4 regions of the Arthrobacter sp. DMZ02-1R genome follow, and region 4 is predicted to be linked to each of the others. Evidence: riboswitches for the same ligand, from Rfam matches in the RefSeq annotation. Region 4 holds a riboswitch; each other region holds the start of a gene.
The links. A riboswitch is a leader RNA that binds a small molecule or an ion and turns the genes downstream of it on or off. The one in region 4 is predicted to bind S-adenosylmethionine.
Positions count from the first base shown of each region.

Region 1: it holds a riboswitch for S-adenosylmethionine, as region 4 does, so the genes downstream of both, AC3ANQ_RS17800 (hypothetical protein) here and metX (homoserine O-acetyltransferase MetX) in region 4, are expected to answer to the same signal.
Region 2: it holds a riboswitch for S-adenosylmethionine, as region 4 does, so the genes downstream of both, AC3ANQ_RS01935 (DUF1737 domain-containing protein) here and metX (homoserine O-acetyltransferase MetX) in region 4, are expected to answer to the same signal.
Region 3: it holds a riboswitch for S-adenosylmethionine, as region 4 does, so the genes downstream of both, AC3ANQ_RS08705 (aminotransferase class V-fold PLP-dependent enzyme) here and metX (homoserine O-acetyltransferase MetX) in region 4, are expected to answer to the same signal.

Region 1 covers NZ_CM173230.1:3,739,589-3,747,264, reverse strand. The annotation lists gene AC3ANQ_RS17835 (L-serine ammonia-lyase) at 1-777, shown strand, start outside; gene purU (formyltetrahydrofolate deformylase) at 780-1,679, shown strand; gene AC3ANQ_RS17825 (type 1 glutamine amidotransferase domain-containing protein) at 1,789-2,568, opposite strand; partial or broken gene AC3ANQ_RS17820 (helix-turn-helix domain-containing protein) at 2,613-2,777, opposite strand; gene AC3ANQ_RS17815 (matrixin family metalloprotease) at 3,002-3,928, opposite strand; gene AC3ANQ_RS17810 (VIT1/CCC1 transporter family protein) at 3,976-5,100, opposite strand; gene AC3ANQ_RS17805 (hypothetical protein) at 5,408-5,596, shown strand; gene AC3ANQ_RS17800 (hypothetical protein) at 5,640-5,954, opposite strand; SAM riboswitch class IV at 5,970-6,090, opposite strand; partial or broken gene AC3ANQ_RS17795 (sodium:solute symporter family transporter) at 6,207-6,581, opposite strand; gene AC3ANQ_RS17790 (helix-turn-helix domain-containing protein) at 6,683-7,258, shown strand; gene AC3ANQ_RS17785 (ammonium transporter) at 7,510-7,676, shown strand, end outside.
Region 2 covers NZ_CM173230.1:419,468-427,143, forward strand. The annotation lists gene AC3ANQ_RS01910 (UDP-N-acetylglucosamine 1-carboxyvinyltransferase) at 1-1,389, shown strand, start outside; gene AC3ANQ_RS01915 (endonuclease domain-containing protein) at 1,535-2,359, opposite strand; gene AC3ANQ_RS01920 (glutamate--cysteine ligase 2) at 2,601-3,890, shown strand; gene AC3ANQ_RS01925 (O-succinylhomoserine sulfhydrylase) at 3,916-5,124, opposite strand; gene AC3ANQ_RS01930 (rhodanese-like domain-containing protein) at 5,125-5,535, opposite strand; gene AC3ANQ_RS01935 (DUF1737 domain-containing protein) at 5,532-5,789, opposite strand; SAM riboswitch class IV at 5,800-5,912, opposite strand; gene AC3ANQ_RS01940 (hypothetical protein) at 6,115-6,474, opposite strand; gene AC3ANQ_RS01945 (hypothetical protein) at 6,784-7,047, shown strand; gene AC3ANQ_RS01950 (DinB family protein) at 7,125-7,622, shown strand; gene AC3ANQ_RS01955 (aminodeoxychorismate lyase) at 7,640-7,676, opposite strand, start outside.
Region 3 covers NZ_CM173230.1:1,765,565-1,773,240, reverse strand. The annotation lists gene AC3ANQ_RS08730 (sigma-70 family RNA polymerase sigma factor) at 1-324, opposite strand, end outside; gene AC3ANQ_RS08725 (DoxX family protein) at 544-1,059, shown strand; gene aroA (3-phosphoshikimate 1-carboxyvinyltransferase) at 1,066-2,460, shown strand; gene rsgA (ribosome small subunit-dependent GTPase A) at 2,463-3,578, shown strand; gene hisN (histidinol-phosphatase) at 3,658-4,470, shown strand; SAM riboswitch class IV at 4,631-4,743, shown strand; gene AC3ANQ_RS08705 (aminotransferase class V-fold PLP-dependent enzyme) at 4,779-6,203, shown strand; gene AC3ANQ_RS08700 (class I SAM-dependent methyltransferase) at 6,253-7,029, shown strand; gene AC3ANQ_RS08695 (metal-dependent transcriptional regulator) at 7,059-7,676, shown strand, end outside.
Region 4 covers NZ_CM173230.1:3,341,001-3,348,676, reverse strand. The annotation lists gene AC3ANQ_RS16050 (histidine phosphatase family protein) at 1-286, opposite strand, end outside; gene AC3ANQ_RS16045 (CPBP family intramembrane glutamic endopeptidase) at 387-1,151, shown strand; gene AC3ANQ_RS16040 (VOC family protein) at 1,254-1,892, opposite strand; gene AC3ANQ_RS16035 (S8 family peptidase) at 2,114-4,537, opposite strand; SAM riboswitch class IV at 4,812-4,927, shown strand; gene metX (homoserine O-acetyltransferase MetX) at 4,941-6,062, shown strand; gene AC3ANQ_RS16025 (hypothetical protein) at 6,084-6,479, opposite strand; gene AC3ANQ_RS16020 (SGNH/GDSL hydrolase family protein) at 6,546-7,388, opposite strand; gene AC3ANQ_RS16015 (alpha/beta hydrolase) at 7,458-7,676, shown strand, end outside.

The sequences.
Region 1 (7,676 bases), 400 kb from region 4:
GAGGCCGAACTTCGCGAGCGCCTGCTGCAGATCTGGGCGGTGATGCGCGAGTGCGTGGACAACGGCTGCGCTGCGGAAGGAATCCTACCGGGAGGCTTGAACGTCAGGCGACGGGCGCCGTCGCTGTTCAAGACGCTTGCCGCCACGGACGCCGGATTGCAGGGTTCAAGCTCGGCGGATCCGCTGCTTGCCATGGAATGGGTGAACCTGTTCGCGCTTGCAGTGAACGAGGAAAACGCCGCAGGCGGCCGCATTGTCACGGCGCCCACCAACGGAGCGGCCGGCATTGTGCCGGCGGTGCTGCACTACTACGCGAAGTTCGTGCAAGGAGCCGACGACGACGGCGTGGTCCGCTTCCTGCTCGCGGCGGCCGCCGTCGGGATCCTGTTCAAAATCAACGCGTCCATTTCCGGAGCCGAAGTCGGCTGCCAGGGCGAGGTGGGCTCTGCGTGTTCGATGGCAGCCGCAGGCCTGTGCGAAGTTCTCGGGGGTACCCCCGAGCAAGTGGAGAATGCCGCAGAAGTGGGTATTGAACACAATCTCGGCCTCACGTGCGATCCCGTAGGCGGGCTGGTGCAGATTCCGTGCATCGAACGCAACGCCATCGCCAGCGTGAAGGCCATCAACGCCGCCCGCCTTGCCCTGCACGGCGACGGCAGCCACAAAGTATCCCTTGATAAAGCCATCAAGACCATGCGAGAGACAGGAGCGGACATGAAAAGCAAGTACAAGGAGACCTCCCGCGGAGGCCTCGCCGTCAACGTAGTGGAGTGCTAGCCATGACTGTCACACAGAATGAACCCGCCCCGTCGGCGCTGCCGGCTACCACCGTTGAGCATGTCCTTACGCTCGATTGCCCGGAAACGCGGGGGATCGTGCACGCTGTCTCGGGCTTCCTCCTGGAACACGGCTGCGACATCATCGACAACAAGCAATTCGACTCCCAGCTGGATCACCACTTCTTCATGCGGATCCACTTCGCATCGGACGGGGACCAGTCAACGATTGACTCGCTGAGGGAATCCTTCGCGCCTGTTGCCGAAAAGTTCGGCATGCGCTGGCAGCTGCAACGCCACGGGGCCAAGCGCCGGGTGCTGATCATGGTCTCCAAGTTCGAGCACTGCCTCAATGACCTCCTGTTCCGGGCACGCATCGGGGAACTGCCCATCGACATTGTCGGGGTAGTCTCCAACCATCCGGACCACAGGCGGACCGTCGAATGGCATGGCATTCCGTTCTTCCACGTACCCGTCACCCCGAACACCAAGGCGGCGGCCGAGGGACAGCTCCTCGATCTCATCGATCGCCTGGACGTCGAACTGGTGGTCCTGGCACGCTACATGCAGGTCCTCAGCGACGATCTTGCCCGCCGGCTCGACGGCCGAGCCATCAACATCCACCATTCGTTCCTGCCCAGCTTCAAGGGCGCGAAGCCCTACCACCAGGCCTACGCGCGAGGCGTCAAGACCGTAGGTGCCACCGCGCACTACGTCAACGGTGAGCTGGACGAGGGGCCGATCATTGCGCAGCAAGTGGTGGAAGTGGACCACACCTTTGGTCCGGATGACCTGGTCGCAGCCGGTCGCGACACCGAGTGCAAAGCACTCAGCAACGCAGTGCGTTGGCACTGCGAAGGCCGTGTGATCCTGCAAGGCAGCAGGACCGTGGTGCTCAAGTAGGGATTGGACGGCCCAAGTAGGCTTGAACGGCCCACCAACGGGTGGGCCGTCCAAGCGCCGCGGCTGCCCCTTCGTAGGGGCGGCCGCCAGTTTCAATGCGCTGCGGGCGTTAGTGGTCAGTGCCAGCCGCAGCCGCCTTCTTGGCGTCCTTCTTGGCGTCCTTCTCTGCACGCAGGGCCTCCGCCTCGTGCTGCTCTTCGGCCTTTTCCTGGTGGATGACCTCCGCGAGGAGCTTCTCCATCTCCTTGGCCACGCCGGCGGCGGAAGCCGGGTTCTGGCCGGTCACCAACCGTTCGGCGACCGCGACCTTCTCCTCGAAGACCTCGGCGAAGACGTGGATGGCGCCCTGTTCCTTAAGCCGGTCCGCCAGGAAGAACGGGATGACCTTATCCATCCCAGCGGCAACTTCCTCGTCGTTGGTGAAGGCGGCCACCTCCCGGCCCCCGACCAGCCGGAACCCGTCGGCCAGGTCCACGTTCACCAAGCCCGCCGGTCCGTGGCAGACCGCGCCCACCACACCGCCCGCATCGTAGACGCTGGCCACCAGGTTCTGTAAGCCTTCGCTGTCCGGGAAGTCCCACATGGCGCCGTGGCCTCCCACGAGGAAGACGGCGTCGTACTGGCCGGGATCAACGACTTCGACGCGGGCAGTGTTGTAGAGTCCGGCGCGTGTGGCCTCGTCCTCAGTGAAGGCAACCTGGATGGGATCTTTCGAGTCCACCTCATCGTGCGGGGGCTGGCCGCCCCGGATGGACGCGAAGTCGACGAAGTGCCCGGAATCCTTGAAGACCTTCCAAGGATGTGCAGCCTCGGCTATGTTGTAGCCGGTCTTCTTTCCCGTATCGCCGATCTCGGAAACGCTGGTCAATACCATGAGGATCTTCTTCATGTGTGCTCCTATCGTCCACATTCCAGCCTACGCCTAGCCCAAATTCAGGCTCTTGTGGGCCTAAAGCCGGCGAAGCGGGTTGCCAGATGAAGGGCCGCCAGCCGTCCCGTTCCGCGCGGGTCTCCGCCGCACAACTCGAAGATCCGTTGGAGCCGGTGGTGCATCGACTGCCGTTCCAAGTTCAGTTCCCTTGCCGCCTGTGCCGTATTTGGCAACTACCGGACTGCTGGCGGGAAACCCTGGGGTTGGTCCAAGCTGCTGGAGGTGCCCTGAACTAGCCCGGAATCCACTCAAACAACCAGGAGCATGCCCAGCCTTGGCCAGGAGGAGTGAACATAGTACTTAAATGTCCACTGCTGGGGCTGAACGTTGGGCATGTCCGGTGGGGGTTGGTCTGGGCAGGGCTATTGGGCAGGGCCGAGGCTGAACGGGGCTAGAGGTCGCTCCGGCAGGGTGCGGATGCGAGTTTGTAAAGGCCGTTCAGGTCTCCGGCCGCCAAGCCATCCGGGGCGCCGATCTCCGGGTACATGAGCTGGATCGGATCCTCCACGTGGTCAAGGCCAACCACGTGGCCCAGTTCATGTTGCACCACCGCTGAGACGTAGCGGGCGCCACCGGGGACGCCCAGCAGTTCCTTGATTTGCCGGGCGTCCAAGTCCAGGCTTCCCGTCACATAGCTCTTGGGGCCGGAGCCGAAGCTGTACATGGTGCTGCCGCCGGTGCCGATAACGGATCCAGCCAATGCCGGGGCGGCCGCGGGGGTGGTCCACGAAATCAGCAGCGGTGCCCAACGATCTCCGTAGAGGGCCGGTTGGTATGGCTTGCGCTTTTCTGAGGGGTTTTCAGTGCTGGCTCCGTCGTTGACGAATTTGAGGCCCGTGGCTCCAGAGATTTTCGCAATGGCGTCGGCGATGAGCCCCTCGGAGCCGGCAGGGGCCAGGGCCGCATTGACCACGTAGTGCAGGGGACGGCACGGTGAGTAGCCCACGGGTGTGCCGTCGGCGTTGGTGGCCAAGAATTTGTAGGAGTTGCTTGCCACGGCTGGCTTGGCGGGGGAGCCGAGCGCGTGGCCGGCTTCCTCCAGGCCGGGCGGCGGGGTGTCCGGGGCACGCGCGGCTTTTTGCGCCCCTTGCCCGGAATCTGCGCCCTGGGAGGAGTTGTGGCTTGGGGCCTGGGCCGAAGGACCCAGGTTCGGAAGCAGGCCACTGATCCGGGGGTCGCCCCGGAGGAAACCACTCACAAGCACTGCTACGGCCGCGACGATCGCCACGACCATCAGGTTTCGGAACAGTGCGACGGCGGTACTGGGCCGCCGCTGCGGAGATGGCGGACCGCCGTCGTACCCGTAGTTCGAATGCAAGTCTCCCCCAAGTCCCTGATTCCCGAGCCCCAAGCGGGCCGATGCCACTAACGGATGACAGCGCCGAAGACGAGTCCCAGCCCATACGTGGCCGCGGCCGCGCCGAGTCCGATGGCGAACTGCCGGAGGCCGCGGGTCAGCGGCGAGGTTCCGGACAACAGGCCGACGACGGCGCCAGTCGACAGAAGCGCGATGCCCACCAGCGTACCGGCCACAGCGAGCGCAGCGAAGCCTGTCATGCCGAAGATGAACGGCAGGATCGGCACAATGGCGCCCGAGGCGAAGAAGCAGAAGCTGGAGATGGCGGCGCCCCAGGCGGAGCCGATCGCTTCGTGCTCGTTCACGGTTTCTTCCACTTCGGGATGGAGCGAGAGGCTGGGATCGCAATCGCAGCTGTAGAGGCCCATGCGTTCGGCGGCGCGGTGTTCGGCGGCTTCGTGGGACATGCCCCGGGCCAGGTACACCAGGACCAGTTCATTGTGTTCGATGTCCAGGGACGGGGCTGCGGTCAGCGTGGCCTGGGTGGGGCGGGTGGCCTTGAGGAGCTCCAGTTGCGAGCGGACCGAGACATATTCGCCGGCTCCCATGGACAGTGCGCCTGCCAGCAGGCCGGCGATGCCGCTGAAGAGGACCACGGTTGCGGGCACGCCGGTGGCGGCCATGCCCATCACGAGGGAAAGGTTGCTGACCAGGCCGTCGTTGGCACCGAATACCGCGGCGCGAAAGGTGCCGGACAACCTGTTGCGGCCGCGCGTCGCCAGGCCGCGGACAACTTCTTCGTGAATTTGTTCGTCGGCCGCCATGGCCCGGGTCGCGGCGGGATCCTTCGCATAAGGGGAGCGGCCTTCCGCCCTTTGCGCGAGGGCCAGGACGAACACCGAACCGAAATTCCGCGCCAGGAAGCCAAGCAACTGGCTACGGATGGAGGCTGCCTTCGGCATGCCAGCGTGTTCGCCGAGGAGCTTGAGCCAGTGTGCCTCATGGCGGCCTTCGGCCTCTGCGAGGGCCAGAAGGATCTCGCGTTCCTCACCATCGCGGCGCTGCGCCAGTTCGCGGTACACGGCGGCCTCGGCGCGTTCGTCGGCCAAGTACTGCCGCCAGCGCTTGAGGTCCGACGACGATGGGGGAGTCCTGGTGGCTGCTGCGTCTTGAGATGGACTGCTTGAGTCCAACGGACTGTCTGATTGCGGGGTTTTTGCGTGCGGGTGCACCGGGACTCCTGGGTTGCTGGGGCGGGCTTCATCGCCTCATTGCACGTCCACTTTATCGCCAATTTCCGCGGCTTTTCGGCTGGTAATCCTTACTCGACGTTTTAGGTATGCCTCAAAAACGGGGAGGCTCCCGCTAAGCCTTGACCACCGGATGGGGCAGTGCTGGGATGGATGGACAGGGTCCACGAATTGGCTTCGGTGGCGTGGTGACCGGCTGCCTGATCCGCCTGGCGATGGGCTCAGCGGCACGTCGAACGGAGGTTGCACCATGGACAGCACCGAGACCCACGCCCGCCACCCCGACCGTCCCACGGTCGAGGCCGATCCCGCCTACGACTACAACGAGGACCTGGAGGTGGACGAGGACTGGGAAGAACAATCCGAGGTCCTCGACGACGACGAACGGCCGGTTCCGCTCGACGTCGACGAACACCGTGAGGTTGGAGAGATCGAATAGCCTCGGCAGCGTCGAATAGCCCCGACTCGCTGAATCTGGGTGGCTAAAACGCGCTCAGGATGAAGTGACGTTCCACGCCCGCCCGGTGCCCGGTTGCGGCCACCGTCAGCGTGAGCTTCCGTGTGGCCGGGAACCACCGGGCAGGCTGGACTGCTTGCGAGAGGGCTTGGGTGATGAGCCGCGGCTCGTGATGCCAAAGGCGTTCCAGCCGGCCGTTCACCACGAACGTGATGGAACCCTGGGAGAGGTCGACGCCGGGAATCACCCGGACAAACTCGTCAACCCGCCTGGCGCGGGGCGCGGGTGCGGTGCTTAGCTGCGTGGTGTGGCTGGCGGTAGCGCCGGTTTCCAAAGGCATTGCCTTCTCCTGGTGGAGTTGCTCTTGCCCGCTCGGTTGTCTCTGGTCCGGGGTCGGGCCGCTTCTTCATCCGAACCACCCGTGAACATGGGGTTGGCGTATGGCAAGTCGGAGCTTGGCGCCACATCTCTTGAAGCTCTTCCTACTGTACAGGCAGGCCCGCCCCTGTGCCTCTGTGTTCAAGCCCCCCGGACACGGCCGCGGCGCCGCAGCCTCTCGAACGAGAAGGTGCGGCGCCGCCGTCGTAATCTAGGCGATGGTCAAGGCCACCACGACGTCTTGCGCCGCCATCGAGATCAACACTCCCACGATGCCCAGGCCAAGGACCCAGTAGCGGTTGGCCTTGACGTCGTGCTCGGGGTTTTCGGTGTCGTCGGTGTTGATCGTTTTGCCGAACCAGCTGGCCACGAACGGGACAACGTCAGCGCGGGCCACCGTGGCTGCGGCAATGAGGGCACCGGAGGCGGTGGACATCATGGCGGCGACCGCTGCGGCCATGACCAGGCCGCCGATGCCGATCGGCAGGATGTGCGTTGCCACCTCGGCGTAGACGACGTCCTTGCCAAGTGCCTTGACGTCGATGTTGGGCAGTGCCACGCGGGCGGCAAGGCCGATCAGGGCGCCGGCCCTACGAGACGCTCCGGCGTCCCAAAAGGCCCGCCATGCCAGCGATCCGGCTACTATTGCTGCAATGATAGGGCCGTAGCAACGGCCTGAAAGGTTCGTGAATGAAGGCTCTCCCCGTTGAACCAAGCAATGTCCCCGTTGCCATCGGTTCCAGAATCCGTGCCGCCCGCCAATCGCAGCGGCTCACCATAGAACAGGTGGCGGATGCCACCGGTCTGACCAAGGGTTTCCTGAGCCGCGTCGAGCGGGACCTGACATCGCCGTCGGTTGCTTCCCTTGTGACGCTTTGCCAAGTCCTTTCAGTATCAATTGGCGAGCTTTTTGCCGCCCCCGAAACGCACTTGACCCGGCGGGACGATGGTCCGCGGATTTCGCTCGGCGGGCAGGGGATCGTGGAGCGGCTCCTGACCGCCCGCTCAGAGCGGCGGCTGCAGATTCTGCAGGCGACCATCGAACCCCGGGGCCGCGGAGAAGCCGAGCTTTACGCCGTTGATTGCGACGTCGATGTCCTGCACGTGGTCAAGGGACGCATCAAGCTGATCCTCACCAATGAGGAGTACGAGCTCGAGGAGGGGGACACCTTGTCCTTCCCGGGCCGCGAGCCCCACACCTGGGTCAACCCCACGGACGAGCCCGTTGAGGTGCTCTGGATACTGGTGCCGGCAGCCAGTCGCTGATGCTGGCGCCTTGCGACGCGCGGAGCGTAACAAGCCGGAAACCTGGCTGACTTCAGAATTTAACCCATGGACTTTCTGCGTTACGTGCTTGAAATAATTCGTGCCGAATACCGAAACAGGGCGGCTGTACCTTCGAGTCAACGCAACTCGTCAAGGTCGGTACCTCGTGAGGTACCAAGACCTGTTCGTTTTTAAAATGGTCTCGCCGTGCGGGCGCCATGGAGCGCCGTATATGCAGGAAGGCTCCCGAAATGAACTCAGCATTCTTTAGCGTAGGGCTGGATGTGAGCCCCCAGACCCTGGATCCCGGCGCAACAGCCTGGATGCTTGCAGCTTCCGCCCTCGTCCTTCTCATGACGCCAGGTTTGGCGTTCTTCTACGGCGGCTTGGTCAGGATGAAGTCCGTCCTCAACATCAT
Region 2 (7,676 bases), 2.0 Mb from region 4:
CAGAACCTCAGCCTCCGGATGATCGAACGCCTTGAGTCAATCTTCGGTCGCACCATCGTCAAAGTCGGCAAGCGACAGATGACCCACCTGCGTGTCGAGGGCGGACGCACGCTCTCCGGCTCGGTGGACGTCAACAGTAGCAAGAATGCCGGCGTCGCGCTGCTTTGTGCGAGCCTCATCAACCGCGGCACCACCACCTTGCGCCGGCTGGCCCGGATCGAAGAAGTCAACCGGATCGTCGAGGTTTTGACCTCAATCGGTGTCGAATGCACCTGGCTGAACGGCAACGATTTGCGCATCCGCCGCCCGAAGACCCTTGACCTTGCCTCCATGGACGTGGAGGCGGCGCGCCGCACTCGCAGCGTCATCATGCTGCTGGGTCCCCTCCTCGATGAGGCGGCCTCGTACCAGCTGCCTTACGCCGGCGGTTGCGACCTCGGGACTCGAACTGTGGAACCGCACATGCAGGCGCTGCGGCAGTTCGGGCTCTCCGTGGAGGCCAAGTCCGGCTTCTATTCCGTGCAGGCCCCACCGGCCGACGGCGATCACCGCACCTTCGTGCTCACGGAGCGCGGTGACACGGTGACGGAGAACGCCATCATGGCCGCAGCCCACCGCAGCGGCACCACGGTGATCCGCAACGCCAGCCCCAACTACATGGTGCAGGATCTCTGTTTCTACCTTCAGGGGCTCGGCGTGGTGATTGACGGGATCGGGACAACCACCCTGAAGATCACCGGCCGTCCGGCGATCGACGTCGACATTGAGTACTTCCCGTCTGAAGACCCGATCGAAGCCATGAGCCTCATCACGGCAGGCATCGTGACCAACTCGGAGGTCACCATCTGCCGGGTTCCGATTGAGTTCATGGAGATCGAACTGGCCACGCTTGAGCAGATGGGCCAGCAATTGGACATCTCCGGCGAGTACTTTGCACGCAACGGACGGACACGCCTGGTGGATGTCACCACTAAGCCATCCCGACTGCGCGCCCCCGAGGACAAGATCCACCCGATGCCGTTCCCCGGGCTGAACATCGACAACTTGCCTTTCTTCGCGGTCATCGCTGGCAATGCTGAGGGCCAGACCATGATCCACGACTGGGTCTACGAAAACCGGGCCATTTACCTAACCGAGCTCAACAAGCTAGGAGCCCAGGTACAGCTCCTCGATCCGCACCGCATCTACGTCAATGGCCCCACCAAGTGGCGTGGGGCGGAAGTGGGGTGCCCACCGGCCCTCCGTCCTGCCGCTTGCCTGCTGTTGGCCATGCTGGGGGCCCGCGGCACATCCGAGTTGCGCAATATCTACGTGATTGAACGCGGATACGAGGACCTGGCCGAGCGGCTCAACACCATCGGCGCCAAGATCGAGTACTTCCAGGACTGACGGCGTCGGATGGCCGTGCTGAACTCGGCCCTGGTCGGGCGGAACATTCTGCTGGATCACCCAGAGTGTGCTGTCGCCCAGGCCCGGAAACCCGCGGTTGTCTCTTCCACCAGTGGCGGTGATCCAGCAGAATCCGTCGTCGCGATCACTTCCGTCCGCTGTCCAGGGCCAGGACGGCGCGGATTTCCTCCATCACTTGCTCCGGGTTGTTCCAGATCTTCTCGGGGGCGAAGCTCAGGACGTCAAAGCCACGTACCTGCGCAGCGTTCAGTCGTGCCATGTCTTTCCTCCACGCCTCCCGGGAACTATGGAACGCGTAGCCATTGACTTCAACGATCAACCGCCTGCCAATCAAAAAGTCGACCCGTCCGACACTGCGGATACGGACTTGGCGGCGGAATGGCAGGCCTTCCGATTCGAACAGCAGACGGGCGCTGATCTCGGGTACGGATTCGGACAGTCCGTCTGCCTTTGCCAACAGCCTTCTGGCGTTTCCGTAGTAGTCGGCAGAGATCTCACTTTCGATCATGGCCTGCGGGATGCCGAACTGCTGCATGGCCGACTGCGCAATGGAAATAGCATCCACGTCCGGCAAACAGCTCAGAGCATGAATGACGGTGTCTTCTACGGATGCCACGGGGACGGCAATCTTTGGAGACAGGCGAAGCCCGCCATGCCGGACGAAGCCCTTGCCCCGGCAGTGGCGCGCGGCCAGGTGTACATGCCTGGGTTTGTCCTTGATCCACAGGCCGTAGCGTAAGGCGGCACTTGCGCAGGTGAGCTGCCCGTTGTTGAGGATCGCCGTGAGGTATTCCGGATCCGCCGACGGGAGGGCCCACACGCCCTTTCGTGGTTGGTGTGCCCCGGCGGAAGCCAGCTTGTGGATCGCTGAGGGCGTATAGCCGTTGGCGCGAAGAAGGCCTACCCGGGCGACGCCGCCCACTGAGGAGAGGTAATCCAAGGCATCCATGGATCCAGCTAGCCATGGAATTGCAGCTGACGCCCCAAGGAATGTGGCGTATGTGGATGAGTTGGCCGACATTCTGCTGGATCACTCCGGGGGCGGCTTCCACTAATGCCCGGAATATGGGGACACTCGTTCCGCATGGCCGGAGTGATTCAGCAGAATCCGTCGGGACCCAGACCCCCGACCCACCCAGCCCCAGCCCCGCCCCTATTTCCGAAAGGCTGCCATGGCGCACAATTGATCCGTGCGCACTTTTGGTGTGGAAGAGGAGTTGCTGATCGTCGATCCCGTGACCGGCGAGCCCCTTGCCCTTGCCGACGCGCTCCTGTCGGGCATGGCCCAGAACGGCGCACCCCAGCGCAGCCCCGCCCAGGACGGCGTCAATCAAGACGACCCCACCCCGGACGCCCCCGAAACCAGCTTCAACCCTGAGGACATGGACGACGCCGATACCGCCCTCACCCATGAGCTCAAACTTGAGCAGATCGAGACGCAGACCAGGCCATGCCGTAGCTACGCCGAACTGTTGCACCAGATCCGCAAGGGGCGGGGCCTCGCGAGCCACGCGGCACGGCGCCACGGTGCCAGGATCGCGGCGTTGGCCACGTCACCTGTGGACGCCGCTTTGCACACCACTCCGGATCCCCGGTATGCCGTCATGCTCGAACGCTTCGGCATCACGGCACACGAACAGCTCACCTGCGGATTCCACGTACACACCTCGATCGAGTCCCCGGAAGAAGGCGTGGCGGTCCTGGACCACATCCGGGACAAGCTCGCAGTCCTCACCGCGATCAGCGCCAATTCGCCCTTCTGGCGGGGGCTGGCGACGGGCTTTGAGAGCTACCGGACGCAGGCCTGGAACCGTTGGCCGTCCTCGGGTCCGTCGGCCGTCTTCGGTTCCTTGGCCTCCTACCGGCGGGTGGTCCGAAGGCTCATCGAAACGGGTGTCCTGCTGGATGAAGGCATGGTCTACTTCGATGCCCGGCTATCCCGGCACGTTCCTACGGTGGAAGTTCGCGTTGCCGATGTCTGCCTCCGGGCCGAGGACGCCGCGTTGATCGCAGTGCTCGTCAGGGCCTTGGTGGAGACCTCTGTGCGTGAATACCATGCCGGCATTGAGCCTGCGGCAGTGCCCACGGTGCTTTTGCGGATGGCGTCGTGGCAGGCAAGCAACTTTGGACTCCGCGGCGAACTCCTGGACTTTGGAACCTTTCGGCCCGAGCCTGCCGCCGACGTGGTCTGGTCGTTGGTGGAATATCTGGAACCGGTGCTGGCGGAACAAGGTGAATTCGACTTGGCGAAGGCCGGCATCGCAGCCATCCTTAGCCGTGGTAACGGTGCGATCGAGCAGCGCGGTGTTGCCGAGCGGTGGAGCGAGAGCAACGGCGGCCAGCCCGACTCCGCCGGGCTGGCCGCCGTCGTCCAGCACGCCGTCCAGATCACGATGCGCTCAGAGAAGGACCAGAGCGACACCAAACCGCAGCCCGTCCTCACCTGGGTGCGCCAGGACTGGCGCGACGCGCCCGGCTAACCACGCCGGGCTGACCCGCAGCCGGCTAGACCTGCTTGAGGGCCCGCTCCAGGTCCCGGATGAGGTCGTCCACATCCTCCAGCCCCACCGAAAGCCGCACCACACCGTCAGCCAGCCCGATGGCCGCGCGGCCTTCCGGACCCATGGCACGGTGCGTGGTGGTGGCAGGGTGGGTGATGAGGGACTTGGAATCGCCCAGGTTGTTCGAGATGTCGATGACGGAGAGCCCGTCCAATAGCGCGAAGGCGGCCTCTTTCGCCGAGCGTCCCGCGGAGGGGAGCAGCTCGAAGGTCAGCACGGTGCCGCCGGCTTTCATCTGCTTCGCGGCGAGCTCGTACTGCGGGTGCGACTTCAAGAGTGGGTACTTGACCCAGCTGATGGCCGGCTGTTCCTCAAGCCATTCGGCGATCCGCAGCGCCGACGCCGAGGAGTGGTTCACGCGCAGCCCCATCGTTTCGAGGCCCTTGGTCAGGACCCAGGCGTTGAACGCGGAGAGGGATGGCCCGGTGTGCCGCATGAGCTGCTTGACGGGACCGTCGATGAACTCCTTGGTGCCCAGGATCGCTCCGCCCAGGACCCGGCCTTGGCCGTCGATGTGCTTGGTACCCGAGTAGACGATCACGTCCGCGCCCAGATCGCCGCAGCGCTGCAACAGGGGAGTGGCAAAGACATTGTCGACGACGACGGTTGCCCCCGCCGCGTGTGCCAGCTCACTCACCGTGGCGATGTCGACGATTTCCTGCATGGGGTTCGACGGCGACTCGAAGAACACTGCCGTTGTCGGCTCGGACAACGCGGCACGCCACTGGTCCAGGTCCGGGCCATCGACGAAGACGGTCTCGACTCCCCAGCGCGGCAGGATCTCGTTGAGGATGACGAAGCAGGAACCGAACAGTGAGCGCGCGGCAACCACCCGGTCACCGGCCGCCAGCAACGCACCGAGGGCGGTGAAGACAGCGGACATGCCCGACGCCGTCGCGAAGCACGCCTCGGTGCCTTCGAGCAGGCGGAGGCGCTCCTGGAAAGTGGCCACGGAGGGGTTGCCGTAGCGTGAGTAGACGAAGCGTTCGTCCTCTCCGGTGAACGCGCGCTCGGCGGCCGCGGCGGATTCGTAGACGAAGCCGGAATTGAGGAAAACGGCCTCGGACGTTTCCTGGAAATTGGTGCGGTCAAGGCCGCCGCGGACTGCCTGGGTGTCAGGGCCCCAGCCGGCGGCGTCAGGATTGAATGTCACTTAGATGTTCCCCAGGTTCGTCGGAAGTCCACGGTTTTTCCAGCCGTTCACGGTTCGCTCGCCGTAGCGGTCAGGCTCGCCTTCAAAGCCCTCCAACACGTTGTAGGCGGTGTAGCCGGCCTGCGTTGCGGCGATGGCGGCGGCGATCGAACGCTGGCCGGAACGGCAGAGGAAGACCAGTTCGGTGCCACCAGCCTCTGGGGCCTGCTGCGTCAGCTCTTCGATGAAACGCGTGTTGGGGATCCCACCGGCAAGGTTCCACTGGATGAACAGGGGATCGTTTTCGGTGGCTTTGGTGTCTGGAATGCCGATGTGTGCCCACTCGCCTTCGGTGCGGACGTCCACCAGGATGGCGCCCTGCTCCAGTTTGGCCCAGGCATCATGCGGGCTCAGGTCGCCTGCATAGCTCATGCGTGGCCCTCGCCGTCGAACTCTTCGTCGAGTGCATCCACTGCAGACGCGACTGCCGCATCCGCGCTGGCGATCGCCGCGGGCAGGATGATGGCCTGCGCCACGATCACGTCCGTGCCATTGAAGGTGGCAGCCGGGCTGCCGTGCAGCACGTAGCCTTCCGAGAGGGCAGTGGAGATCCGCTCGCAGAATTCCTTGGTATCGGGACCCGTGATGAGCCGGTAGGAGAGTTTTTCTTCGGTGGGTTCAGGCATTGGTGCTCCTCAGTCACGCTTGCAGTTCGAAAGTGTCGATACGCCGAGTAGTCACCTGAGGCACCCCGCCGGAGAGAGGGTTGCCGACCAGCAAGTCAGGGCTTCGCGCTGGTGCTCATTACTCAAGAAGAAAATAACATCCACGACGGCGGCCCGCACCACCGGCCGTCGTCATGTTCCGTAACCGGGGCGGCGGCCCAGCTGATCCGGGCGAGAATCAGCGCTCGACGTCGGTCCTGCGGGACCCGGATGCCCCTTCAAATATGTGGCAGGATCGCGCATTTACCCAGCGTGGCTTGCTGAGCACGGGATCACTGGCGGGGGACTAAGCCTCGGTTTCCCGCGGAAGCGGCTCTAGGCTTGCTTGGATCCGGCGTGGCAATTGTTTGGATTCTTGCACCAAAAACGACGGTGAATGATGGAACGTGGTGCCTTGATGCTTTCGGATTTCCAGCAACTCATGGACGGATATCCCGGTGGCCGTGGCCAAGGCATGCAGCGAGAGGCTGTTGTGATGAGCCAGGGCAAAGACCACACCTGACAGGGCTTCGAAACCTTCTGTCTCGTAGATTTCCTGTACCAAGTTGGACATGGCATTCGCATCGTCGATTGATCCCGCTGACGCGGCAGTCGCCATGGCAGTTAGCGACCATGCAGCGGAGTCGGGGCTGATGTAAATGCTCATGTCGATACCCTACGGACTCAAGCCCACTTGGGGAATGGGCGGAACGTCTTCCTCAGCGACCCAAGTGCCTCGCAGTTGGTGTCGTTATGGACGCCGATAACGACAACAAGTGCGGGTCAGTTGGGCAAGAAGTCTGATACGCCGGCCCCAGAACCGGCGCATCAGACGCCTTTATCCGGCTGGGGGCCGTTGGCCCTAGAGGTAGATCGCCCTCCCCAGCAGGGTTCACGAAACTAGTTAACTACTGCGGCCATGGCGGCACAATAGACTCTGGCAAGCTAAATGACCCGGCCCCCTACACTCGGATTCATGTCGGGTCATGGGGGAACCAGAACTGTGATGGCGGCCTGCGTTGGTGCTCCGGAGGTCCAGATGGTCATCGGCCAGGATCCGCGGACCGGGCTGGCTCCGCAGGACCTGACGTTCGATTGCTCCGCCCCATACACGGGGGTTGTTCAGCTGCAGCCGGGGCCGGTTAACATCCAGGTTCACGTGGCGCGGGCCAATTCGGGCGCCTCCGCCTCTGCCGGAGCTGGAGAAGTCGCCGCGGTGAGGATCACGGCCAACGGCTGAGAGGCGAGGCTGATCATTGGGTGGTCCAGGGGCCGCCTTCGATTGCCCTGGGGCGCCGGTCTTGGGATACTCCACCCATGTCTTCTCTCCCCGTGACGTTTGCCGAGGACGTCATCAACCAGCAAATCAGGACCCAGTTCGAGGCATTCATTGACGAGCACCGCCGTGCGCTCAATGCATGCTTGAACGGGTTGACCGAGGAACAAGCCCGCCGGTCACTGGTGCCGTCCCGGACCACGCTGCTTGGCCTCGTGAAGCACGCGACCTTCGTCGAGAAGGTCTGGTTCGACGAAGCCATCACTTGCCGCCCACGCACCGAGATCGGTATCCCCGCGACGCCGGACGAGTCGTTTATCCTCGACGACGGCGACACCATCGCCACAGTCCAGCAAGCACATCTCGAGGCATGCGAGGCGTCACGCCTTGCGACCTCGTCCTTGGAGCTCGACAGCATGCTCAACGGCAATCGACGCGGCCCGCTCCCGTTGCGCTGGGTGTACCTTCACCTGCTGCGCGAACTCGCTCAACACTGCGGGCATGCAGACATTCTGCGGGAGCAGATCCTGAGTCAGTAGCGCCGCCTTGGAAACCCCTATTCAATCCCCGCGAACAGCTCGTTGAGCTCGGCC
Region 3 (7,676 bases), 1.6 Mb from region 4:
ATCCTCGGCGTCGGACGGATTTCTGGCCATGCGCATGGCAGCCGAATAGAGCTGGTCGACATACTGCATGGCGTCGCGTTCGAAGCGCGCCCTCCGTTGTTCAGGAGTCTCGGACGCAAAGTCCACCGCAATCTCGACGTCGGCCTCAACAGCTGCGTCGTCACCGGACGTTGCGTCCGCGACTTCCGTCGCTGCTTTGTACATGGCCGCTGCGGCCGGATCCATGGTGCTCATTGCATCCAAGTCTACTGTCACCCTCCGGGAGTCCACTGGCAGCTCCCGCCCAAGCGCCAAGTGTTCCTCGCGGTCCTTAACCAAGGCCAAAAAACCATCTCCGCTCAACGACGTTGACACAGGCGCAGCACAACACACACGCCTAAACCCGAGGTCCAGCCCATACCGCACCTTCTTCTCACAACGGCAGGCTCCGGGCAAATATTCCACAAAGATGCAAGACTAGATCCGACTGCACCCCGTGAAAACCGCACCACTCGAACGCAGCACCACCTGACCATTGTGGCAAGCCATCCAGGAGGCAAAAACATGTCCCTCGTCCGTTTTCTCGCCAGGCCAATGTTGGCTTCCAGCTTTGTTGTCGCGGGGCTGGACAAGCTCAAGAACGCGGATGACACTGCCGAGCAGCTTTCCCCGCTGCTCCGCCGTGCTTCGGAGTCGCTGCCCTTCCAGGCGGACGAAAAAATGCTGGCGCGCGTCATCGGCGGCACGCAGGTAGGCGCGGGCGCCTTGCTCGCCCTCGGCAAGTGTTCCCGGTTCTCGGCTACGCTGCTTGCGGGTATTTCGGTGCTGAACACTTTTGTCGAATGGCGCTCCGCAGACATCAGCACGAAGGAAGGCCGGCTCGCCCGCCGCGCCCAGTTGCTCAAGAACATATCCTTGACCGGCGGCGTGCTGCTCGCTGCCGTGGACACGGCCGGCCGGCCAAGTCTCGCGTGGCGCGCCGAACACCTCGCCATGGACGCCAAGAAGGCCACCGGTAAGCAGCTCAAGAAGACAGACCGCGCCGTTCGCAAGGCCGTAGACAACGCAGTTGGAGCATAAGGAAGCATGCCAGGAACCCCCGCAACGCAGACAGACGAATCAGGCAGCCCTACAGCCTCCGTACTCCCCTTGTGGCCGGCGCCTTTCGCCGGCCACCCCGTGGATGCCACGGTCACGGTTCCCGGTTCCAAGTCGCTGACCAACCGCTATCTCGTTCTGGCGGCATTGGCCGACGGCCCGTCCCGGTTGCGGGCACCCCTGCATTCTCGGGACTCTGCGCTGATGGTCGAAGCCCTGCGCCAGCTTGGCGCAACCGTTACGGGAGTTCCAGGCGACGGACAGTACGGCCCGGACCTTGAAGTCACCCCGATGGACGCGGCTGCGGCTGCTCCCGAGTCCGCCATCGACTGCGGACTTGCCGGCACAGTCATGCGCTTCGTGCCGCCCCTTGCTGCACTCCGCAACGGCATTTCGGTGTTCGACGGCGATCCACACGCGCGCCAACGGCCCATGGGCACCATCATCGAAGCCCTCCGAACACTCGGGGTAGAAGTCAGCGCCCTGGACGGGCAACCGGCCGCTTCCTTGCCGTTCAAAGTTTCCGGTACCGGTTCGGTACGCGGTGGCCACCTCGTCATTGATGCGAGCGCCTCTTCGCAGTTCGTCTCCGCCTTGCTGCTGGTCGGTGCCCGCTTCGAAGAAGGCCTGCACCTGGAACATGTGGGCAAGCCCGTGCCGAGCCTCGACCACATCAACATGACAGTTTCGGTCCTGCGCGGCGCGGGAGTCCAGGTGGATGACTCCGTGCCGAACCATTGGCGTGTGGCCCCCGGGCCCATCCAGGCTTTCGACGAGAGAATCGAGCAGGATCTCTCCAACGCAGGACCGTTCCTCGCTGCGGCGCTGGCCACCCGGGGAACCGTCCGAATCCCCAACTGGCCTGCAAACACCACACAGGTGGGCGACCTCTGGCGGGACATTCTTGCCACCATGGGTGCGACCGTCACGCTGGACAACGGCACTTTGACTGTCACGGGCGGCTCCGAAATCCTTGGTGCGGACTTCGACGAAACCAGCGAGCTCGCCCCCACTGTGGCGGCATTGTGCGCCCTGGCCTCAGGCCCTTCCCGGCTCACTGGCATCGCGCATTTGCGCGGCCACGAAACGGACAGGCTTGCAGCGCTGGTGGCTGAAATCAACCGGCTCGGTGGCGACGCCGAGGAAACCAGCGACGGCTTGGTGATCCGCCCCGCAGCGCTGCATGCCGGCGTCGTGCACAGTTACGCCGATCACCGCATGGCGACCGCGGGCGCCATCCTTGGGCTCGCCGTCGAGGGCATCCAGGTCGAAGACATCGCGACCACTTCCAAGACCATGCCGGAATTTCCGCAAATCTGGGCGTCAATGCTCACTGGTGGCCCAGCGGCCGCGGACACCGGTTCAACGGAGACAAGCAACTAACGATGGCTCGCGACGCAAGCTCCTGGGACGAATCCGATGTCCGGATCCGCCCCAACAAGAAGGGCACCCGCCCCCGCACGAAGGACCGCCCCAGCCACGACGACGCCGTGATAGGGCGCATCATTACGGTCGACCGCGGCCGATACACCGCAATAGTGGGCGAAAGCTCGGACAACGAGCGAATCGTCATTGCGGCCCGTGCCCGGGAACTCCGGCGCTCCCCCGTGGTCCCTGGAGACTTCGTGGCCCTCGTCGGCGATGTGTCCGGAGCCCCGGATACCCTCGCCCGCCTCGTGCGCGTCGAGGAGCGAAAGACCCTCCTGCGGCGAAGCGCCGACGACACGGATCCCATCGAACGGGCTGTGGTGGCCAACGCCGACCAGCTCGTGGTGGTGGTTGCGTCTGCCAACCCGGAGCCCCGGACAGGATTTATCGACCGCGCCTTGGTAGCAGCGTACGACGCCGGGATCGAGCCGCTACTGCTCGTCACCAAAGCGGATGTCAAGGATCCCACGGAACTGCTCGCCAACTATGTAAGCCTTGGCTTCCCCATCATCATCAGCCGGACGGCCGATGCAGGCGCCTCCGGCATCGACGCCCGGTCCGACGATGGCTTGTCCGCCCGGCTTGATGGCGACGCCGTCGGCCAACTGCGGGACTACCTCGACGGCAAGGTCACCGTCCTCCTGGGCCACTCCGGCGTCGGGAAATCCACCATGGTGAATGCCCTTACGGGCGCCGAGCGCGCCACCGGTGGGGTCAACGCCGTCACGGGCCGGGGCCGCCATACCTCGTCCTCAGCACTTGCATTGAAGCTCAGCGACGCCCCTGGCGGCAGCTGGATCATCGATACGCCCGGCATCCGTTCTTTCGGCCTGGCCCACGTGAACCCGGACCGCATCCTGCACGCCTTCCCGGATCTGGAACCCGGAACGGAATCGTGCGAGCGGGGTTGCAAGCACGATGCCTCCGCCGTCCGTTGTGGCTTGGATTCGTGGGTCGCTAATGGCCATGCCGGCGAGGCCGGCCCCGCCCGCCTGGCATCGTTGCGTCGGCTCCTTGGCGCGGACCCGCGCATGGAAGTCCAAGAGGCCAAGGAATTGGGCACAGTCAATTGAACCGCAGGGTCAACTGACTGCGCGTCGGTTGCCGTCCTACCTCCCCGGTTCACTGGCGAATAGACGGTAGTTTGGAACCATGACCCAACCCGATTCGAGCTACAACGACGACCTGCGGCTGGCCCATGTCCTGGCCGACTCCGTCGATTCCCTGACAATGGAGCGGTTCAAGGCACTGGACCTTCAGGTCGAGACCAAACCCGACCTGAGCCCAGTGACCGATGCCGACAAGGCTGCCGAGGAAGCAATCCGCGGGCAGCTCTCCCGTTCCCGCCCCCGCGATGCCGTCCTCGGCGAAGAATTCGGCAGCACCGGCCACGGCGCAAGGCGTTGGATCATCGATCCGATCGACGGGACCAAGAACTTCGTGCGTGGCGTACCCGTCTGGGCAACGCTGATCGCCCTCGTGGACGAGGGCGAAGTTGTGGTGGGACTTGTCAGCGCTCCGGCGCTCGGCAAGCGCTGGTGGGCTGCCAAGGGCTCGGGCGCCTACATGGGCCGATCACTGGCCGCAGCCACCCGGCTGAAAGTCTCCAACGTGTCACGGCTTGAGGATGCCTCGCTTTCCTACTCTGAGCTTTCCGAGTGGAAGCAGCACGGCTCGCTCGACAACTTCCTGGGCCTTGAGAACGATGTCTGGCGCAGCCGCGCGTACGGCGATTTCTGGTCCTATTGCCTGGTGGCCGAGGGCGCCGTGGACATCGCCGCGGAACCGGAACTCCAGGTCTACGACATGGCTGCCTTGGTGCCGATCGTGACTGAAGCCGGCGGACGCTTCACGTCCCTGAACGGCGCGGATGGTCCCTTTGGCGGAAACGCCGTCGCTACCAACTCAATCCTGCATTCCGAGGTCCTAAAGAGGCTCAACCCCGAGCTCGACGACCTCCTCTAATCCACTCTATTCACTGAATAAACGACGGCGGACGCCCCCTTTTCGGGGCGTCCGCCACTTTTTCTTCGGCAGAAGGCACATTTTCCGGTGATCGTAACAATCCGCTTAACAATCAGGGTCACATTGGAACCCGCCTCGCGGGTGTCCTAGTCTCTTTACAGGTCACGAGTGCCAGCGCGAAACCCCGGTTTGCTGGCCGGCAACCCTCCATCGCGGCGGGGTGCCCCGGGTGACGACCCGGCCGGTCCGGAACGGATGCGGCAAGCGCGGACCCCCTGCACGCAGGGGTCCCTCTTGAGTGAGGTCCCATGAGCACAGCCACGTTTACTTCTCCCGCTCTCTCGCAGCACCACGATGCCGCGCAGCAGCGCAGTGAATCCCGATCTCCGGCATCCCGTCCGTTGGCCGCGGTGACTGGCGCAGAACTGCAAGCGCCTCTGATCCAGGGCGGCCACGTCCGCTACGCCAACCTCGACTACGGCGCCTCGGCGCCTGCCTTGACCGTAGTTTCGGCATATCTCAACGAGATCCTCCCGTACTACGCGAGTGTCCATCGCGGCGCAGGCTATGCCTCACAGATCAGCACCTCAGTCTATGAAAACGCCCGCAACATCGTCCGCGACTTCGTTGGTGGCCGGGCAGACGATTCCGTGATTTTCACCCGCAACACCACCGACTCGCTCAACCTCCTGGCTGGGTGCCTGCCTGTCGCGGACGGGCGCCACATTGGCGAGGTCCTCTATCTGGACATCGAACACCACGCCAATCTCCTGCCGTGGCAAGGCGTTCCGCACCGCGGCATTGTGGCAGCGGGAACTTTGGTCGACACCGTAGCCAATTTGCGCACGGCACTCTCCCACGGGGGTGTCAGCCTCCTGGCAGTCACGGGTGCCTCGAACGTGACGGGCGAGATCCTGCCCATCAAGGAACTTGCTGCTTTGGCCCACGAATTCGGCGCGCGGATTGTGGTGGACGCGGCCCAGCTCGCTCCGCACCGCCGCATCGATATCGCCGCCGCGGATGTTGACTACTTGGTTTTCTCCGGGCATAAGCTCTATGCACCGTTCGGCGCGGGCGTCCTGGTGGGCCGTCCCGACTGGCTCGACGCCGGCACACCCCACCTTGCTGGAGGCGGAGCAGTCCGCGAGGCACGCCTTGACTCCGTGAGTTGGGCCACGGGACCGGCCAGGCACGAAGGAGGCTCGCCGAACGTGCTCGGCGCGGCCACCCTCGCACGGGCCGCGCAGGTCATCGCCAGCCTGGACCACGAGGAATGGCATGCCCACGAAGCCGCCATCCGTACACATTTGGTTGATGGCCTCAATGCGATCGACGGCGTGACCGTCCACCAGATCTTCAGCGACACCGATCCCCAGGACACCATCGGCGTCGTGAACTTCTCGCTCCAAGGCTATGACGCAGGCCTCGTGGCGGCCTATCTTGCGGCCGAACACGGCATTGGCCTCCGCGATGGGCGTTTTTGCGCCCATCCTTTGCTCAAGCGCTTAGGCCTCCCGTCCGGATCCCTGCGGGCCAGTTTCGGCGTGGGGTCGCGGCTGGAGGACGCCACACGGCTCATCGCAGGCATCCAGGCGCTCAAGAGCAACGGCCTCGGCTGGGACTACGTCGTGGATGCGGGCCGTTGGGTCCCTGCGAACGACCACCGCAGCTACCCGGAGTGGGCTCCCAACACCCCCGGGACCGCGGGCGCAGCTCCCTGCACTATCGACTGATTGCGATAGATTCGTAGGGTATTTTCACGTCCTACGAAGGAGTTCCTGCGTGGCCCCGCGATCCAAAGGCACGTCAGCCGGCCCCAAGCTCTATGAGGAACGGCGCCTTGAGCTCGGTCAGAGCTTTCAGGACGGCGGGGAGCACTATGACAGGGTCCGGCCGGGCTATCCAGCGGATTCAGCCGATTGGCTCCTGCCGGAAGGGGCGCAAGACGCGGCGGACCTGGGAGCCGGGACTGGAAAGTTCACGGCGCTCCTGGTCGAGCGCGGCCTGGCCGTCTCCGCGGTGGACCCTTCCACGGACATGCTCATGCAACTGCGCAAAATGTATCCACAAGTGGTCGCCCTGGAGGGAACGGCCGAGGCAACTGGACTGGCGGACTCAGCATTCGACGTCGTCAGCGTTGCCCAAGCCTGGCACTGGTGCGATCCCCTCGCCGCCAGCACCGAGATCGCCCGGATCCTGCGCCCCGGGGGCGTTATCGGCTTGATCTGGAACCAGTTGGACACATCCGTGCCCTGGGTCCACCGCTTGTCCCGCATCATGCATGCCGGCGATGTCCACAAACGGGACTTCCGGCCTGTGGTTGGACCGGAGTTTGCCGGTCTGGAAAGTCACGTGACGCATTGGGAGGATCCCGTGACCCCGGCTGACATCCTCGAACTGGTGAAGTCCCGCAGCTATTATCTGAGGGCGAATGACGCCACCCGGGCCAAGGTGCTGGGGAACCTCCAGTGGTATCTCTTCGAGCATCTGGGGCACACGGAGGGCGAGGTCGTCACGCTGCCGTACCTCACGCAGAGCTGGCGGGCGTGGAAGGTCTGAGGCCGCCGGTTCAAGATAGGCTTGTAACCGTGAAGACCAGTGCGCCCTCCTCCTCGATCGAGGACTACGTCAAGGTCATCTACTCCTTCACGGAGTGGCAGGACAAACCCATCACGTCCTCGCAGCTGGCGCAGCGGCTAGGCGTCGCCAATTCCTCCGTCTCGGAGATGGTCCGCAAGCTCAAGGACCAAGGCCTGGTGGACCACCAGCCCTACAGTGCCATTACGTTGACGCCCCAGGGAATGCAGCTTGCCCTGGGCATGGTCCGCAGGCATCGCCTGATCGAGACTTACCTCGTGAGGGAACTGGGCTACAGCTGGGACGAAGTCCATGACGAGGCCGAGATGCTCGAGCACGCCGTCTCGGACACCTTCATCGATCGCATGGCAGCCAAGCTGGGCAATCCCGGACGCGATCCCCACGGTGACCCCATCCCCGCCGCTGACGGTTCGGTGACCCTGCCACATGCGCACCGAATGATCGAGCTCGACGACGGCCACTCCGGGAAGATTACCCGGATCAGCGACGAGAACCCGGAGTTGCTGCGCTACCTGTCTGCCGAGGAAATCGACCTTGATGCCAACATCCAGGTAATTGGCCGCAAGCCGTTCGGCGGCGCTCTGGTGGTCCGGATCGGAAAAGGCCCG
Region 4 (7,676 bases):
CCCAGTCCTGTTCACGCAGCCGGGGTTCCTCGATCACCCTTTCCGTGAGGTTGCCCAGATTCAGTGCCTCAAGAGTTTGGTATGCCCGGAGGTACGGCGAGACGTAGACGCACACAGGCTCGCCGTCGAGCTTCTTGCGCAGATCCTCACCAGCGGCCCTTGCCTGCTCGACCCCGAGCTCCGTCAACGGGATGCGGTAGTCGGGGACACGGTTGTAGATGGAAGTATCGGCGTTGGCGGCGGACTGGCCGTGCCGGATCATGAAGATTCGTGCTGGCGCGCTCATCCCACCAAGCATAGGGTCCGCTGCCGCCCTTGATGTGCAGGCGACCCCCGGAGAATGAACTCCCGGGTAAACTTCAGCCAAATGCGGGCAAGATAGAAGCATGCTCCTTGCCTCAACGCGCCGGCTGCGCGCCGAAGTGCTGATAGTCCTTGGCCTGTCCCTGGGCCAATCGGCCGTGTACTCCGTGGTGCAGTTGTTGGACAAGATGACTCGGGCGCCCCTGTCCCAGGCAACGTCCACCCTCAATCGTTCGCAGAACACCCGTGAGTACTTCGATCTCACGTACCAGCTGCTCGATATTGCCTTCGCCCTGGTCCCTGTGGTGCTGGTGTTCTACTTCCTGTCGGTGCACCGCCTAACGGCAGAGAGCCCTTCGGGATTTACGCGTCTAGGCTTCAACTTCGCCCGCCCGGGCCGCGACGGGCTCCAGGGACTGGGTCTCGCCGCGCTGATCGGAATCCCGTCGCTGGGCCTCTATGCGGCCGGCCGCGCCTTGGGGATCACGACCGCGATCATCCCCAGCGGCCTGGACTCCTACTGGTGGACAGTGCCTGTGCTGGTCCTGTCCGCGGTGCGGCACGCCGTCGTCGAAGAAGTCATTGTGGTGGGCTACCTCCTGGACCGTTTTGGGAAGTTCGGATGGAGCACGCCGCTGGCGGTCGGGCTCAGCGCGCTCCTGCGCGGCAGCTACCACCTGTACCAAGGCTTTGGGCCCTTCATCGGCAATGCGGTCATGGGTTTGGTATTCGGTTGGATCTACACCAGGACCAAACGGGTCATGCCACTCGTGGTGGCGCATGCACTCCTGGACATCGTGGCATTCGTCGGTTTCAGCGTCTTCGGCAAGGCGATCGGGCTGGGGTAGGAACAACGCGGTTAAAGGGTTTCGGCCGCCATCGCGGGTGACGTCATTGGCACCCGCCCATGGCGGCCGAAGTTTTCCGGGCCTTCCTAGCCGGATGGTCCGTCAGATGGTGACGGCTCCGTTGGCAGTTTCGAACGTTACCGACATGATTCCAGGCGTTCCGTGGGGAGCCATCCATTGGACTGCAACGTCCTCAAGGGGCTTCTCCACGGGTTCCCCGAGCCACTCGGTGACCCGCTCCGCCGAACCAGCAATGGTGAGGCTGGACATCTTGACGTCGCTTGGGTAGACGAGGGACGGGTGAAGCGCGGGGTCGCCTTCCCAACGGAGCAAGTACGGGACCTGGGGATCGGCGATCAGTCCCAGGATGCCGATTTGCGACCAGACGAGTTCGCGGCCATCCGGGAACTTGCGGTTGCCGGGGACAGCGGCGCGTCCGAGACGTTGTTCGAACGGGCTCAGGTCGTCCACAGCGACGCACCAGCCCATCCAACCACCTCCTGCGGCGGAGCGTGCACGGACGGCTTGTCCAAAGGGTGCCTTGTCGGATGCCGGGTGGTCAAGGACCTCGACAACTTCCAGGTATTTGTGGTCAGCAAGGGGAATGATCATGTTCCGGGTACCGAAGCGCGGGTGCACTCCGCCCCGGACTGCGTCCACTCCCAATGCTGCGGAAATCCGCTCGGTGGTGGCCAAGAGGCCATCTCGTTCACAAGCGTAAGAGACGTGATCCATGCGCATGGCTTCATCTTGGCACTTTGTGATGGAGCTCTCAGCTAAGTCAAGCCTAACCAAGGTGGGATGAATCGAAATGCCGGCTCAGGGTCACTTCGGGACGGGCCATGACGGAAAACTACGCGTTCGTCACAAAGCTTCCGGAGCCAGCGGAGAACGGTCCTGGACCGGCAGGGTGGGCCCGTTGAGCCCCGCATCGAGGAAGCGCCCCGACGCGAGGCCATGCCTCAGCCGGAGACGTAGTAGCCCGAAGTGTCAGCGATCAGTTGTACGGTGCCACTCGAGTTGTTGGTGAAAGAAATCGTTCCGTCGGTGCCGACCGGGGTTATGGCGAAGTTGGCGAGGATCTGCCCTGGCCCGTAGTTCACGTTCGAGGTGCCCGGCTGGGGGGTTCCTCCGGCGTAGGCGGTAATGAAGCCGTTCGACGTGGTGTCGGCGACGGTGATGTTCATCGCGACGGCGGAAACCCCCGACGCCGGGACGCCACCGCGGCCTGTGACTTTGACGTTGATGGTCTGTCCGGGGGCGACGGCTTGTTTGGGTGCGCCGGTTCCGATGCGGGTATCCAATTGCCGGAATGGTATTTGGGCCGAAAACGCTCCAGGATCAGTAGCCGCACCACCAAGGAAGTAGCCCGAGGTGTCGGCGATGAGCTGGACGGTACCAGCGGAGGTGTTCGTGAAGGAGATGGTTCCATCAGCGGAGACGGGGGTGATTGCGAAGTTGGGGACGATCTGCCCTGGCCCGTAGTTGACGTTCGAGGCGTTTGGTTGCGGAGTTCCTCCGGCGTAGGCGGTGATGAAGCCGTTGGACGTGGTGTCGGCGACGGTGATGTTCATCGCGACGGCGGAGACCCCCGTGGCAGGGAGTCCACCGCGGCCGGTGACTTTGACGTTGATGGTCTGTCCGGGGGCGACGGCTTGTTTGGGTGCGCCGGTTCCGATGCGGGTATCCAATTGCCGGAACGGTGCCTGGGCGGAAAACGCCCCGGGAGTAGACGCGGCGCCGGCAAGGTAGTAGCCGGAGGTGTCGGCGATGAGTTGGACCGTGCCGGAGGAGGTGTTGGTGAAGGAGATGGTTCCGTCAGCGGAGACGGGGGTGATGGCGAAGTTGGGGACGATCTGCCCTGGCCCGTAGTTCACGTTCGAGGTGTTTGGTTGCGGGGTTCCAGCGGCGTAGGCGGTGATGAAGCCGTTCGACGTGGTGTTGGCGACCGTGATGTTCATCGCGACGGCGGAGACCCCCGTGGCGGGGATTCCACCGCGGCCTGTGACTTTGACGTTGATGGTCTGTCCGGGCCCGACAGGCCCGGTGACTCCGCCGGTACCGTCACGGGTGTCCAATTGCCTGCACGGCGCTGCCGCGACGAAGCCGCCTGAGGGATACTGCGCTGCCGAAAAGAGTGCGCTGCTGACGTACAGCAGCCGGTTGGGCGTGCAGTTTCCGGCTGACTGGATGACTCCGAAGGTTGCCCCCGCAGTCAAAGTCGCAGCTACCTGCGCAGGGGTCCACGCCGGGTGCATGAAGAGAAGCATGGCGGCCGCTCCCGCCACATGGGGAGAGGCCATTGACGTGCCATTGAGGATTGCCGTGGCTGTCGTTGTCGTGTTCCAGTCGGAGGTGATCTGAACCCCTGGCGCGTACAAATCGACACAGGACCCAAAATTGGAAAAGGAAGCCTGCCGGTCAAACGCATCGGTGGCGGCCACTGTGATGGCCGCCGGCACACGACTTGGGGACAGGGTGCAGGCGTCGACGCTCGAATTACCCGCGGCCAAGGTCACGGTGATGCCATTGTCGATGGCGTTCTGCACAGCGGCGTCCAGGCTCTGGTTCGCGTCGCCCGACAGGCTGAGGTTGGCGACGGCAGGCTGCCCGGGGTGCGCCTGGTGATCCTGTACCATCCAGTTCAGGCCCGCGATGACGTCCGAGGCATTTCCGCTGCCATTGCAGTCGAGGACTCGAACCGGGACGATGGTTGCCGACTTGGCCATCCCATAGGTACTTCCCGCCGCGATTCCGGCCACATGAGTTCCGTGACCAGCCTCCGGCGTTGGAGCGCTGGTGCACGGATCCGTGGCGGGTTTCCCGGCGAACGCGCTCCATCCTGCCGTCACTCGTCCACCGAAATCCACGTGCGTGCCCAGCACGCCGGTATCAACCACATAGACGGCGACGCCTGCGCCGCTCGCGGGGGGCGTATAGGTTCCGGACAAGGGAAGGGTGCGCTGATCGCTTCGATCCAGACCCCAAGGGGCGCCGTCCTGGGTGGCATCAATTTTCACCGTTGTGTCGCGTTCGACGGCAGCAACGCCGGCGGACCCGGACAATTCTGCGGCCTTCTGGGGGGTGGCTGCCACTACTGCGCCCTTGACTGCATGCGAGAACGTCTTCCCAACACGGACACCTTGAGCCTGTAAAGATGCCGTTTGTCCCGCAACATCGGACCCGTCGGTGTACCGCACAATGTAGCGCGCTTCGCCGGCGGTCGTGTCGGGCTCGAATGAGTCCACGCTGACGTCGCCTGACGGTCTCGTTTCCACGCTGGCCTGCTGGCCAGGTGCGGCCTGGGCCACAGCTGGTGGTACCAAACCCAGAGGCACCATCAGGAGCGTCGCTGTAGCTATGGCCAGGCGCTGGGCAAAGCGCATGGATCCTCCTGAGATTGAAATTGCCTTGCGGGTTGTTGGCATGGACTGCATGTGGACTTTCACGAGGTGCTGACAAGAATTGGGATTCCGCTGCCTCCGTCTGGAGCTCGGGAGCCGGACTGCTGTGCCTGATTCTATCGAGTCACACGCGCATCATGCTCCCCTTCGGTAACGGCCTCTCCGCCCCCTTGCATGAACAAGACACGGCCGAGTGTCACATAGATGTCATAATCTTCGTCAGAAGGGGTCCGGTTTTCCTAGACTCTTCGTATTAGGTCATGAGTGCCAGTGACAGCCCCGGCTTGCTGGCCGGCAACCCTCCTCTCGCGGTGGGGTGCCCCGGGTGAAGACCTGGCCCTTCGCTTTTTTGGCGGCGGGCAAGCGCGATGTGAGGTGTCAACGAATGACAATTGCTGCAACAGCCATACCCCTTTCCGGCACCCGGGACGGAACGCTCAAGTATGTCTCCGTGGGTGGACTCGAACTGGAGGCCGGAGGTCTTCTCCCGGACGTCGTCCTTGCGTACGAGACGTGGGGACGGCTCAACGCCGATGCTTCAAACGCCGTGCTCGTGGAACATGCCCTGACGGGCAGCACGCACGTGGCCCGTGGCGAAAGCGACGAAGAGGGCTGGTGGGAGCAACTCGTTGGACCCGGGGCGACCATTGACACAAACCACTACTTCGTCGTCTCCGTCAACATCGTGGGAGGCTGCTACGGCAGCACAGGGCCGTCGTCGAGCGCGCCCGATAGCAAGCCGTGGGGTTCCCGGTTTCCGCTGGTGACGCTGCGGGACAGCACCGCGGCGGAAGCCCGGCTGGCCGACGCCTTGGGGATCCACAGCTGGCACACGGTGGTAGGCGGATCCATGGGCGGTGCGCGTGCCCTGGAATGGGCGGTCAGCTATCCGGACCGCGTGAAGCGATGTGCCGTGATTTCAATCGGGGCATGCAGCACTGCCGAGCAGATCGCGTTCGCGCAGGCCCAGACGCTCGCCATCCGGCAGGACGCCGATTTCAACGGTGGTGACTACTATGGCCAGCGCGCGCCCGAGGCAGGATTGGCCCTGGCCCGGCGGATCGCCCACATCACCTACCGTTCAGCGGAAGAACTGGATTTCCGCTTCGGCCGGAATGCCCAGGGCGGCGAGGCACCCCTTCAGGCTGCCGCGTTGGGAGACCGGGGCCGTTACCAGGTGGAGAGTTACCTCGACCATCAGGGAAGCAAACTGGTCCAGCGCTTCGACGCCAACAGCTACATCGCCATCACCGAGGCCCTCATGAGCCACGACATCACCCGTGGCCGGGGCTCATTGGAGGACGCGCTGTCCGTGGCCACAGCCACATTCTTTGTTGCCGCGGTGGACTCGGACCGGCTCTACTTTCCGGAGCAATCCCACGAACTTGCCAAGGCGCTGCCCGGCGAGGTCTCAGTGCACGTCATCGAAGCACCCATCGGGCACGACGGTTTCCTCACTGAGATCGGCCAGCTGGGCCCCCAGTTGCGCGACGCTTTCTTTGGCTGACCCAGGCTTTCTTCGCCTGAATCAGCCGTTCATGATCTCTTGGCGGAGCTTCATGTAGTCCTCCATGGCGATTTTCCCGTCGCTGTACTGCTGGTCCAGTTCGGCAAGTTTCCGGGCCCGGTAGCCATGGGGTGCGGTGTCCGGCAGGGGAACGGTCGACGACGGCGGAGCAGCCTGTGGTGCGGGCGTCGCCACCGGGGGCGGTGGCTCAGCCGGAATGATTACCGGTGGTTGCGCCGGGTATCCGTCGGGGTAGTTCTGCGGAGGACCGGGGAAATTCTGGCCTGGATAATTCTGGCCCGGGTAATTCTGCGGAGGGAAGTCCCTGATCCTGCGTTGGCGCGAACGGTTGAACATACGGATCCCCATGGGAATCAGCCAAGAGCAGACGATGATCCAGAAGATCAAATTGTTCACGATAGAGGCCTCCTAGGTCTTTCTCCAGCTTAGCCCGGCCCGTGTGGCAAGCGTCGTGGTCCTCCGTCACCTTCGGGGCAAAACGGAGTCGGCCGGACCGAAGACGGGTCCCGGCGTCGGGCGTTTTGGCAAGATCCCGTCGCCGGAGGACTGGTGCCGGATCCGGCGGATGACCCACGGGACAAAATACTCGCGTGCCCACACGAGATCGCCGGAGCGCGCTTCCCGCCAGCTGCGGTGCGGGAGTGGCTTGGGCTGGAGCGGCTCGAGATTATGCGGAACGTTGAGGGAATCGAGGACCATGGTGGCGATCGTGTGGTGGCCGAGTGGCGAGAAATGCAGGCGGTCTTCATCCCACATCTGCGAGTTGGAAAGTTGCCGCAGGGACCACATATCCGCCACCACTGCGTCATGGCGGGCGGCTACAGTCCGCAGGTTTTCGTTGTAGATGGCAACCTTGCCGCGGATCCGCCCAAGAACCGACGACGCGGTGTCCGGGCCGTTGAAGAGAACCACGGTGGCGCCTTCTGAGGTCAGGGTCTGTACCGTGGCATCGAGTTTCTCGGCCAGGGCATCGGGATCGCCGCCGGGGCGGATGAGGTCGTTGCCGCCCGCGGAGATGCTTACGAGGTCCGGCTTAAGGTCCATGCACGGGCCGAGTTGTTCGTCCACGATCTGTTGGAGCAGGCGCCCCCGGATCGCCAGGTTGGCGTAGGCGAAATCCCTGTGACCGCGGCTCAGCTCCTCGGCCACCCGATCGGCCCAGCCGCGATGTCCGCCCGGACTGTTGGGCTCGGGGTCGCCGATGCCCTCGGTAAACGAATCACCCAAAGCCACGTAGCGGGTCCACGGATGAATCCGCTCATCCGCGCCGTGCTCCACCGGGGAATCAGTGCCACTCACGTCCATATCCTGCCTTTTGCTGCAACGCTACGCGCCCGTAGCTTGTTACTCATGGGTAACTGTAAGAATAGTCCCATGAGTCAAGCTTCCGCCTTTCCCGCCCCGGTCGTTTTGTGGTCCCACGAAGAGGAGGAACGGGGTGGAAAGCCGTTGCTGGTCCTGTTGCACGGTTATGGATCCAACGAGCAAGACCTTTTTAGCCTGGCAAGCCTGCTGCCCCAGGAGTTCGTCGTCGCCTCGCTCCGCGCCCCGATCGCCACCGGCCCGGGCTTCACGTGGTTCCCGCTCACTGCG